Regions from separate parts of the Scopulibacillus cellulosilyticus genome, predicted to be linked through region 2. Evidence: riboswitches for the same ligand, from Rfam matches in the RefSeq annotation. Region 2 holds a riboswitch; the other holds the start of a gene.
The links. Region 2 has a riboswitch for FMN ahead of ribD (bifunctional diaminohydroxyphosphoribosylaminopyrimidine deaminase/5-amino-6-(5-phosphoribosylamino)uracil reductase RibD). Riboswitches for the same ligand answer to the same signal wherever they lie in the genome.
Positions count from the first base shown of each region.

Region 1: it holds a riboswitch for FMN, as region 2 does, so the genes downstream of both, ACFQRG_RS02070 (ECF transporter S component) here and ribD (bifunctional diaminohydroxyphosphoribosylaminopyrimidine deaminase/5-amino-6-(5-phosphoribosylamino)uracil reductase RibD) in region 2, are expected to answer to the same signal.

Region 1 is NZ_JBHTCO010000002.1:203,180-207,611, forward strand. It holds gene ACFQRG_RS02060 (nucleoside hydrolase) at 1-873, shown strand, start outside; gene ACFQRG_RS02065 (YjcZ family sporulation protein) at 1,083-1,184, shown strand; gene ACFQRG_RS02070 (ECF transporter S component) at 1,381-1,995, opposite strand; FMN riboswitch at 2,153-2,283, opposite strand; gene ACFQRG_RS02075 (Nramp family divalent metal transporter) at 2,527-3,837, shown strand; gene ACFQRG_RS02080 (S8 family peptidase) at 3,907-4,432, opposite strand, start outside.
Region 2 is NZ_JBHTCO010000001.1:115,052-119,483, forward strand. It holds gene lysA (diaminopimelate decarboxylase) at 56-1,378, shown strand; FMN riboswitch at 1,450-1,599, shown strand; gene ribD (bifunctional diaminohydroxyphosphoribosylaminopyrimidine deaminase/5-amino-6-(5-phosphoribosylamino)uracil reductase RibD) at 1,832-2,920, shown strand; gene ribE (riboflavin synthase) at 2,926-3,582, shown strand; gene ACFQRG_RS00600 (bifunctional 3,4-dihydroxy-2-butanone-4-phosphate synthase/GTP cyclohydrolase II) at 3,575-4,432, shown strand, end outside.

The DNA.
Region 1 (4,432 bases), on a different contig from region 2:
GCAATCGCATACGCTGTAAATTCTCCGGAACTTAACATCTTAGGTATTACAACAACCTTTGGCAACACATCGGTTCCGGAAGCTACCCGGAATACACTGCAGCTTTTACAAGTTCTTGGCGCCGATGATATTCCTGTCTTTCCAGGTGTTGAAAAAACTTTCGCGGGCGAGGAACCAGCGGACAAAGCCACTTGGATTCACGGTGAAAACGGTATTGGAGAAGCTAAATTGCCTTCTGCTGAAAAACAAGCCGGGGACATGATAGCCCACGACTTTATTATTTCTGCTGTTCATGAACATCCAAACGATATTCTGATATTAACTACAGCAAATCAAGGAAATTTAGCAAGGGCTATTGAAAAAGATCCTGAAATCGTTAACTTAGTTGAAGATGTAATCCTTATGGGCGGCGCCGTAACAGTGCCGGGTAATATTACGCCTTATGCGGAAGCGAACATCTACCATGATGCGGAGGCGGCGCAATATACATTCCAATCCGGTATACCGATGACACTTGTCGGTTTGGATGTTACATTAAAAACTTTGCTTAGACGGTCAGTTTTAGATGAGTGGAAGGAAAAAGATACGCTTCTTTCACGTTCATTAGCTCACATGTGTGATTTTTATATGGATGCGTATGCCAAAGAGAATCCAAAATTGAATGGCTGTCCGCTTCATGATCCATTAACTGTTGGTGTGGCCATCGATCCTGCTTTTGTGAAAACTAAAACGATGACAGTTCATGTTAAAACGGAAGGTGCAGCAAAAGGTCAAACCGTCGGTGAAGAAAATTCAAATGGCAACATTAAAGTTTGCCTTGATGTTGATAGTGACCGCTTCGTTTCACATTTCTTAGACAGGGTTGTATCATAATGATTAAAAAGGATCTTCATGAAAAATGAAGGTTCTTTTTTATATGGGATGGGAATTTACCTTTCTTAATTTCTAAGATTAGGTAGAAATAAAATGGGTAAAAGTTAAAATTTCCGCCGATGTCCAAACAACTTTTTCGGGAAAGGCATAGTATGTATTGTGAGAAGCTTGAAGCTATCTCAAACTTCGATAAAGGAGCGATTGACGATATGGACGGATATGCAGGTGGATACGGCGGCGGCGCTGGCTTCGCGTTAATCGTTGTTTTGTTTATCTTATTAATTATTGTTGGTACTGCTTACGTCTGGTAAGCACCGCCTGAATGCTAAATAAAATAAGGCCTTCGCTCATTAGAGCGAAGGCCTTATTTGTTTATTTATACGTTGGGAAAGTATAAATTGGCTTAAGTGTAGATAATTCGACGCAGGAGCCAATTTTAAGTCCCAAGTATAAGGGCAACTAAGCCTCTGTCTAGCCTTTTAAGGCTTGCCAATCGGCAAGTTTTCTTTATTTTTCAGCAGGCACCATCGTCTTGATACGCGATTTAATTCTTGAATAAATGGGCACTGTGATAACTGTCAAAACAATACCTTTAAGTAAATTAAACGGCAGAACCGCAAAGATCACTAAGGTAAACAAACTGTGAATTTCATGGTTAATGCTTTGGCTCATAGCAATAGCCTGATCTGTCGTAAAACCAAGAAATAACGCATAGCTTGGGAAAATGATAAAATAGTTGGCAATCGTCATCACAACGGACATAAAAACTGTTCCAAAAATGAGACCGTACATTAAAGAAGACGCGGTTTTTTTCCTTTTATAAAACCAAGTCCCGGCTATAATAAACAGAGAACCTGCAATAAAGTTAGACATTTCACCAACTGGCACACCTGTTAGTGATCCCGAAATCAAATAGTGTAAAAAGTTTTTCAAAGCTTCGATTAATACACCTGCTGCCGGACCGAATAAAATGCCTCCGATAAGTGCAGGAATATCACTGAAATCCATTTGCAAAAATGCAGGAAAAATCGGCAATGGAAAAGAAATGGTTTGAATCAAAATAGCAATTGCCGACAATAAGGAAATTGTGACTGTTTTCTTTAAAGACGTTTTTTTCATCAGATCACCCCATTTTAATATTTTACCCAGAGTCTGATGATAACGCAGGTACCCGCCAAAAAATACCGCCCAAGGAATACATTCCTTGGGCGGTATTTTATATAGCATAGCTAAATAAATGAGCAAGTAAAAAAACTTAACTCATCATTAAACCATACGTATCATCCTTCTCCCATCCAGACTGTACTGTCGGTACTAGATTCTCACTAGATCCTGCCTTAACGGCTCGCGGACTTAGAGGCAAACCTCATCACCGCCGGTCGGGAATTTCACCCTGCCCTGAAGGAACGTCTTCATTATTTAATTCAATATTTATTATATATGATATTTCATCTTTTTTACAATCCTTTTGCACGATTTTTATTAATTCCTTAACCAATAACTTCAATTACTAAGAAAAAAGGATTTGGAGAAAATATTCATCAAAACAGTTGACTAATTTGCCATTTTTGAATACATTATTAGTGAGCATAGTTTTTCCCTAAGGAAACTTTTTTGTTAACGGGTTATTTTTAGGTGGGGAGGAAACTTTTTATGAGCAGTAAAACTTTATCGCAAAAATACGATATATCAAAAGAAGAAACAAATAAACATACAAATAGTCGTTCAGCGATGGCCGCATTAAGAGGGGATGTCAAAGGTATAAAAAGACTTTTGCCATTTCTTGGGCCGGCTTTTATAGCATCAGTTGCTTATATTGATCCCGGTAACTTTGCAACCAATATTACTGCTGGATCACAGTACGGTTACTTGCTTTTATGGGTCATTGTTGCGTCTAATTTAATGGCTGTCCTTATTCAATCATTATCGGCTAAACTAGGGATAGCAACGGGGAAGAATCTGCCGGAAATAGCGAGAGAGAGGTTCTCCAAAAAAACTTCAGTGTTTCTTTGGATACAAAGTGAACTCGTTATTATGGCCACAGACTTAGCCGAATTTATAGGTGCGGCGCTTGGCGTGTATTTATTGTTTCATATTTCGATGATTCCGGCTGCTGTCATTACCGCTATCGCTTCATTTGCGCTGCTTGAATTACAAAGAAAAGGTTACCGTCCTTTAGAAGCAGGTATAGCGGTAATGGTCTTTATCGTTGTATTAGCTTTCGTTTGCCAAGTTGTTCTGGCCAAACCTGATTCAATGTCTGTTCTCGAAGGGGCATTAATCCCTAGGTTTCACGGCGTACAAACTGTGCTGTTGGCAACGGGTATCCTTGGAGCGACGGTTATGCCGCACGCCATCTATCTTCATTCTCACCTTACGCAAAATCGTGTGGTCGGTCAAAATGAAAAAGAAAAGCGGCAAATATTCAGATTTGAATTTATTGATATTGTCATTGCAATGATCATTGCCGGCGCCATCAATATGAGCATGCTTATTGTTGGTGCAGCACTCTTTCATAAACATGGACTGCTTGTTGAAGATTTAGATGTTGCTTTTAATAAGTTTGGGCAATTGGTCGGTCCGACTTCCGCTATTTTATTTGGACTCGGTTTGTTAATAGCCGGGTTATCAAGTTCATCGGTTGGAACCATGTCGGGTGATGTGGTTATGCAAGGCTTTATTAAAAAACGCATTCCTATTTATTTAAGAAGATTTATTACCATGATTCCGCCGCTTGCCATTATCATATTCGGTGTTAATGCGACTTACGCCTTAGTCATGAGCCAAGTTGTGTTATCGTTTGGTATTGCTTTTGCACTTGTACCTTTGATTATGTTTACAAGTAATAAAAAGATAATGGGCGGACTGGTTAATCATAAATGGACGACAACTTTAGCTTGGATTGTCGCTGTGCTTGTTATCTTGTTAAATATATTTTTGCTGTATCAAACAATTTTTGGATAAAAGTAAAACTCGCCACCCAATTGGCGAGTTTTTTACATAAGGATATTGCTTATTCAGTTTGATCGGTATTTATTTGACAGATTGTTCAACGTCAACATATCCGGCGCCGTAAACATTTGGGTCATCGCCAAGTTTTTTTGCGCCTTTGATTAACATTTCTTTGACTTGATCCGGTGTTAAATCTTTTTGGCTCTCGAGTAAGAGGGCAACAGCACCGGCACATATAGGGGTTGCCATGGATGTTCCTGATAATGAAAGATAATTTTCATCAACTCTGCTTGACTTTTGCGTCTTATCAAGGAATGATGATGGCGAACGAAGAGAGATAATATTAACGCCTGGTGCAACGATATCAGGCTTTTCAACTCCGTAAATGGTTGGTCCGCGGCTTGAAAATTTGGCTATGATATCATCATTCGTATTATTAGTGTTTTTATCATCCATGGCGCCTACAGTAATGACTTTATTACTGAGTCCGGGGCTTGAGATGGTCTTAGGGTCAGGACCCTCGTTCCCTGCAGCGACACAGACAACAATACCGCTGTCCCAAGCTTTTTCCACTATACTTACCATAGGATCTGAATCCTCGCTATTC
Region 2 (4,432 bases):
CCTTTATTTTCATCATGTTGGAGTAGTGCCCGCCTAGGAAAGGGGAATATTTTTTATGCGAGGCACACAAGAAGTTAATGAGAATGGTCATCTTACAATTGGCGGTGTAGACACTGTAAAGTTAGTTAGGGAATATGGTTCACCGCTATATGTTTACGATATTGCATTAATTAAGGAAAAGGTGGCAGAATTTAAAAAAGCTTTTTCGCGGCGTGAAGTACCGTGGCAAGTGGCATATGCCAGCAAAGCTTTTTCCTCAATTGCCATGATACAACTTATAAATGAATTAGATTTATCATTGGATGTTGTATCCGGAGGTGAATTGTATACTGCTGTTAAGGCGGGATTTCCGCCTGAACGGATTCACTTTCATGGAAATAATAAGACACCGGATGAACTTAAACTGGCTTTAGATGAAAAAATAGGAACAATTATTGTTGATAATTTTTATGAATTAACTTTATTGGATCAACTTTGCGCGGAACGTCATCAAACGATTGATGTTCTTTTAAGGACGACGCCCGGTGTCGAAGCACATACCCACACTTACATTATGACTGGTCAAGAGGATTCTAAATTTGGATTTAACCTTAATAACGGCAGCTTAGAAGAGGCGATACAGATGACCAGTGATTCGCCGAATATTGTATTAAAGGGGCTTCATTGCCATATTGGCTCGCAAATTTTTAATGATAAAAGTTTTGCGCAAGCAATTAACAAAATGTTTCAGAAGTTTGATAAATGGAGAAAACAATATGGTTTTCAGTTGAATGTTTTAAATGTGGGCGGCGGCTTTGGTATTAAATATTCTGAAGAAGACGAACCGCTAATGATTGAAAAATTTGTTGATACAATTGTCGATACGGTTATTGAAGAATGTAACAGGCTTAGTATGGCTTATCCGGAAATCTGGGTGGAACCGGGCAGAATTTTAGTTGGTGAAGCGGGAACAACCCTTTATACGATAGGTGCTTTCAAAGATATTCCCCAAACAAGAAAGTATATTTCTGTAGATGGCGGAATGACGGATAATCTGAGACCGGCCCTTTATCAGGCTAAATATGAATGCATGGTAGCTAATAAGGCACTGGCACCCGCTGATGATACAGTAACGGTTGCGGGTAAGTGCTGCGAAAGCGGAGATATTTTAATCTGGGATGCTAAACTGCCGAAAGTAACAGAGCCTAACGATATTCTTGCTGTTTTTTGTACAGGAGCTTACGGATATGCGATGGCAAACCATTATAACCGTATTCCGAAACCTGCGGTCGTATTTGTCGAAAATGGATCAGCACAACTGGTTATTCAAAGAGAAACATACGAGGATTTAATTAAACATGAATTACCGCTGATTCAATCAGTTTTAGTTAATAATTAGACAAAAGACAGCTTTTTTGTGTATAATAGATTTACAAACAGTGATGTTGAACATGTACTAATTGAATATAAGTATGCCTTCGGGGTTGGGTGAAATTCCCTACCGACGGTGATGAAGCAAATTCTGCTTCTAAGTCCGTGACCCGTGCGAGTGAAACTCAAGCGGTGGATCTGGTGAAAAACCAGAACCGACAGTAAAAGTCTGGATGGGAGAAGGCCGATGTTTTCTGATACTATCAGGATTTATATCTATGTATATTGTTTAAGGACTAATCATAGATATATAAGATAAGAGATAGTATAAGTAAAACTGCGAATCATAACGGATACTATAAAAATAGGTTATCTATGCTTATTTTTATGGCTTATTTCCTATGGAATCGTTTGAACCCCGAGGACAATTGTTCTCGGGGTTTTTGGTGTTCATTGTTTTCTTATGAAGGGAGTGAAGAGTGTGTCTGATATTGAGTACATGTCATTGGCTTTAAATATGGTTAAAGGAACCTCAGGACAAACAAGCCCGAATCCTGCCGTAGCAGCTATTGTTGTTAATCATGGTCGAATCGTCGGTTTAGGTGCTCATTTAAAAGCTGGAGAAGCACATGCGGAAGTACATGCTTTAAATATGGCGGGTCAAAAGGCGAAAGGCGGAACGATATATGTGACGCTGGAACCTTGCAGCCATTTTGGGAAAACGCCGCCGTGCGCTGATTTAATTATTGAAAAGGATATCTCGCGGGTTGTTATTGCAACAGTTGATCCCAATCCTCAAGTTGCCGGAACAGGTATAAAAAAATTAGAAGATGCCGGAATTGAGGTTACGGTTGGAGTCATGGAGGATGAGGCTCGTCAATATTATCAAAGCTTTTTTCATTATATTAAAACCAAAAAACCTTATGTAACAATAAAAATGGCTGTCAGCTTAGATGGGAAAATGGCAACTGCAAGCGGTGAAAGTAAGTGGATTACCGGCCCAGAAGCGAGAAAGGACGGACATTACTTAAGGCATACACACGATGCGATTTTAGTTGGCATTGGTACTGTGTTAGCTGATAACCCGTCACTGACAACGCGCCTTGACGATCATCAAGGCCGTCACCCTATCCGGATCATATTGGATCGCCATTTAAGAACACCGATCGAGGCAATTATAGTAAATGATGGCCTTGCGCCAACATGGATTTTAACTTCTAAAGAGCATGAAAATAGTCAAAAAGCAGCGGACTTAAAAACCCGGGGTGCCAATATATACTATTTTGAAAATTTATCCATTTATAACGTTCTCACCTTTTTAGGCCAAAAAGAAATCGTTACCTTGCTTGTAGAAGGAGGCTCAAGTGTCCATGACGCATTTCTTCAAACAGGTAAAGTGAATCAAATCATCGCTTATATCGCACCAAAAATTATAGGCGGTCAGGATGCTTTAACAGCTTTTGGCGGAAAAGGTGCAGCCAGTCTGGCAGATGCGCTGCCTCTGGAATTTGAAGAAATGACAAAGATAGGGAACGATTTGAAAATTGTTGCTCATGTAAAGGGGGAATAATTAACATGTTTACCGGAATTATTGAAGAAATAGGGACAATAAGAATGATTGAGCAATCAGGAGATGCTGTCGTTATGACGATTGAAGCTCCGCAAATTATAAAGGATGTTTCATTAGGCGATAGTATAGCGGTTAACGGTGTCTGTTTAACGGTTAATCATTTTCAGGACAGTATTTTTACCGTTGACTTAATGCCTGAGACGGTAAAAGCAACATCCCTCAGCCAATGCCGGACAGGCTCTAAAGTGAATTTAGAAAGGGCGATGGCGGCTAACGGCCGGCTTGGCGGCCATATTGTTTCAGGGCATGTTGATGGAATTGGTATGATAACAAAAAAGGAAGCCGTAGATAACGCTGTTTACTACACGATAAAAGTCTCTGAACAGTTATCACATTACATGGTATATAAAGGTTCAGTTACGGTTGATGGAACGAGCTTAACTATTTTTGGTTTAAATGAAAATGAATTTTTGATTTCTCTTATTCCTCACACGATGACTCATACAATATTAGGGGAAAAAGGCGTTAATGATATTGTTAATATTGAAACAGACGTTGTCGGCAAGTATATTGAGAAATTTATTCAGCAACGCGACAGCAGCGAGGATTCACAAGGTTTAACGATAACAAAATTAAAAGAGAGCGGGTTTATCAATGGATAAAAAAGCAGAACAAGGACAACTCTTTGATTCTATTGAAGAAGCGATTGAAGATTTAAAAGCAGGCAGTGTGATTATCGTTTGTGATGATGAAAACCGCGAAAATGAAGGAGATTTTCTCGCATTAGCTGATAAAGCGACACCTGCAGTGATTAATTTTATGGTTACCGAAGGCCGCGGATTGCTTTGTGCGCCAATTGATGAAGAAACAGCCTCAAGACTTCAATTAAGTCCGATGGTTGACCATAATACAGATTCTAATGGCACTGCATTTACAGTAAGTGTTGACCATAAAAACACAACAACCGGGATTTCAGCTTTTGAACGTTCAGAAACGATCCAAGCTTTGGTAGACCCATTTGCCGAAGCCTGTGATTTTAAACGGCCGGGTCATATTTTTCCGCTCATTGCCAAGTCAGGCGGTGTGTTAAGAAGAGCGGGACATACGGAAGCGGCGGTAGACCTCGCCCGTTTGTCAGGTGCCCGTCCAGCCGGTGTGATATGCGAAATTTTGAAAGAAGATGGTCAGATGGCCAGAGTTCCTGATTTAAGGAAAATCGCAGATCAATTTCATTTAAAAATGATTACTATAGAAGATTTAATACAATATCGAAAGGAACACGATCCGCTGGTAAAACGTGAAGTCGCTGTTGACTTGCCGACCGACTACGGTGATTTTAAAATTATTGCCTATTCAAATCAGATTGACGGCAAAGAGCATTTAGCCATTGTTAAAGGGGATATTTCTTCTGAGAGGCCGACACTGGTAAGGGTGCATTCTGAATGTTTAACAGGTGACATTTTCGGATCACATCGATGTGATTGCGGACCTCAATTGCATACGGCGCTTTCA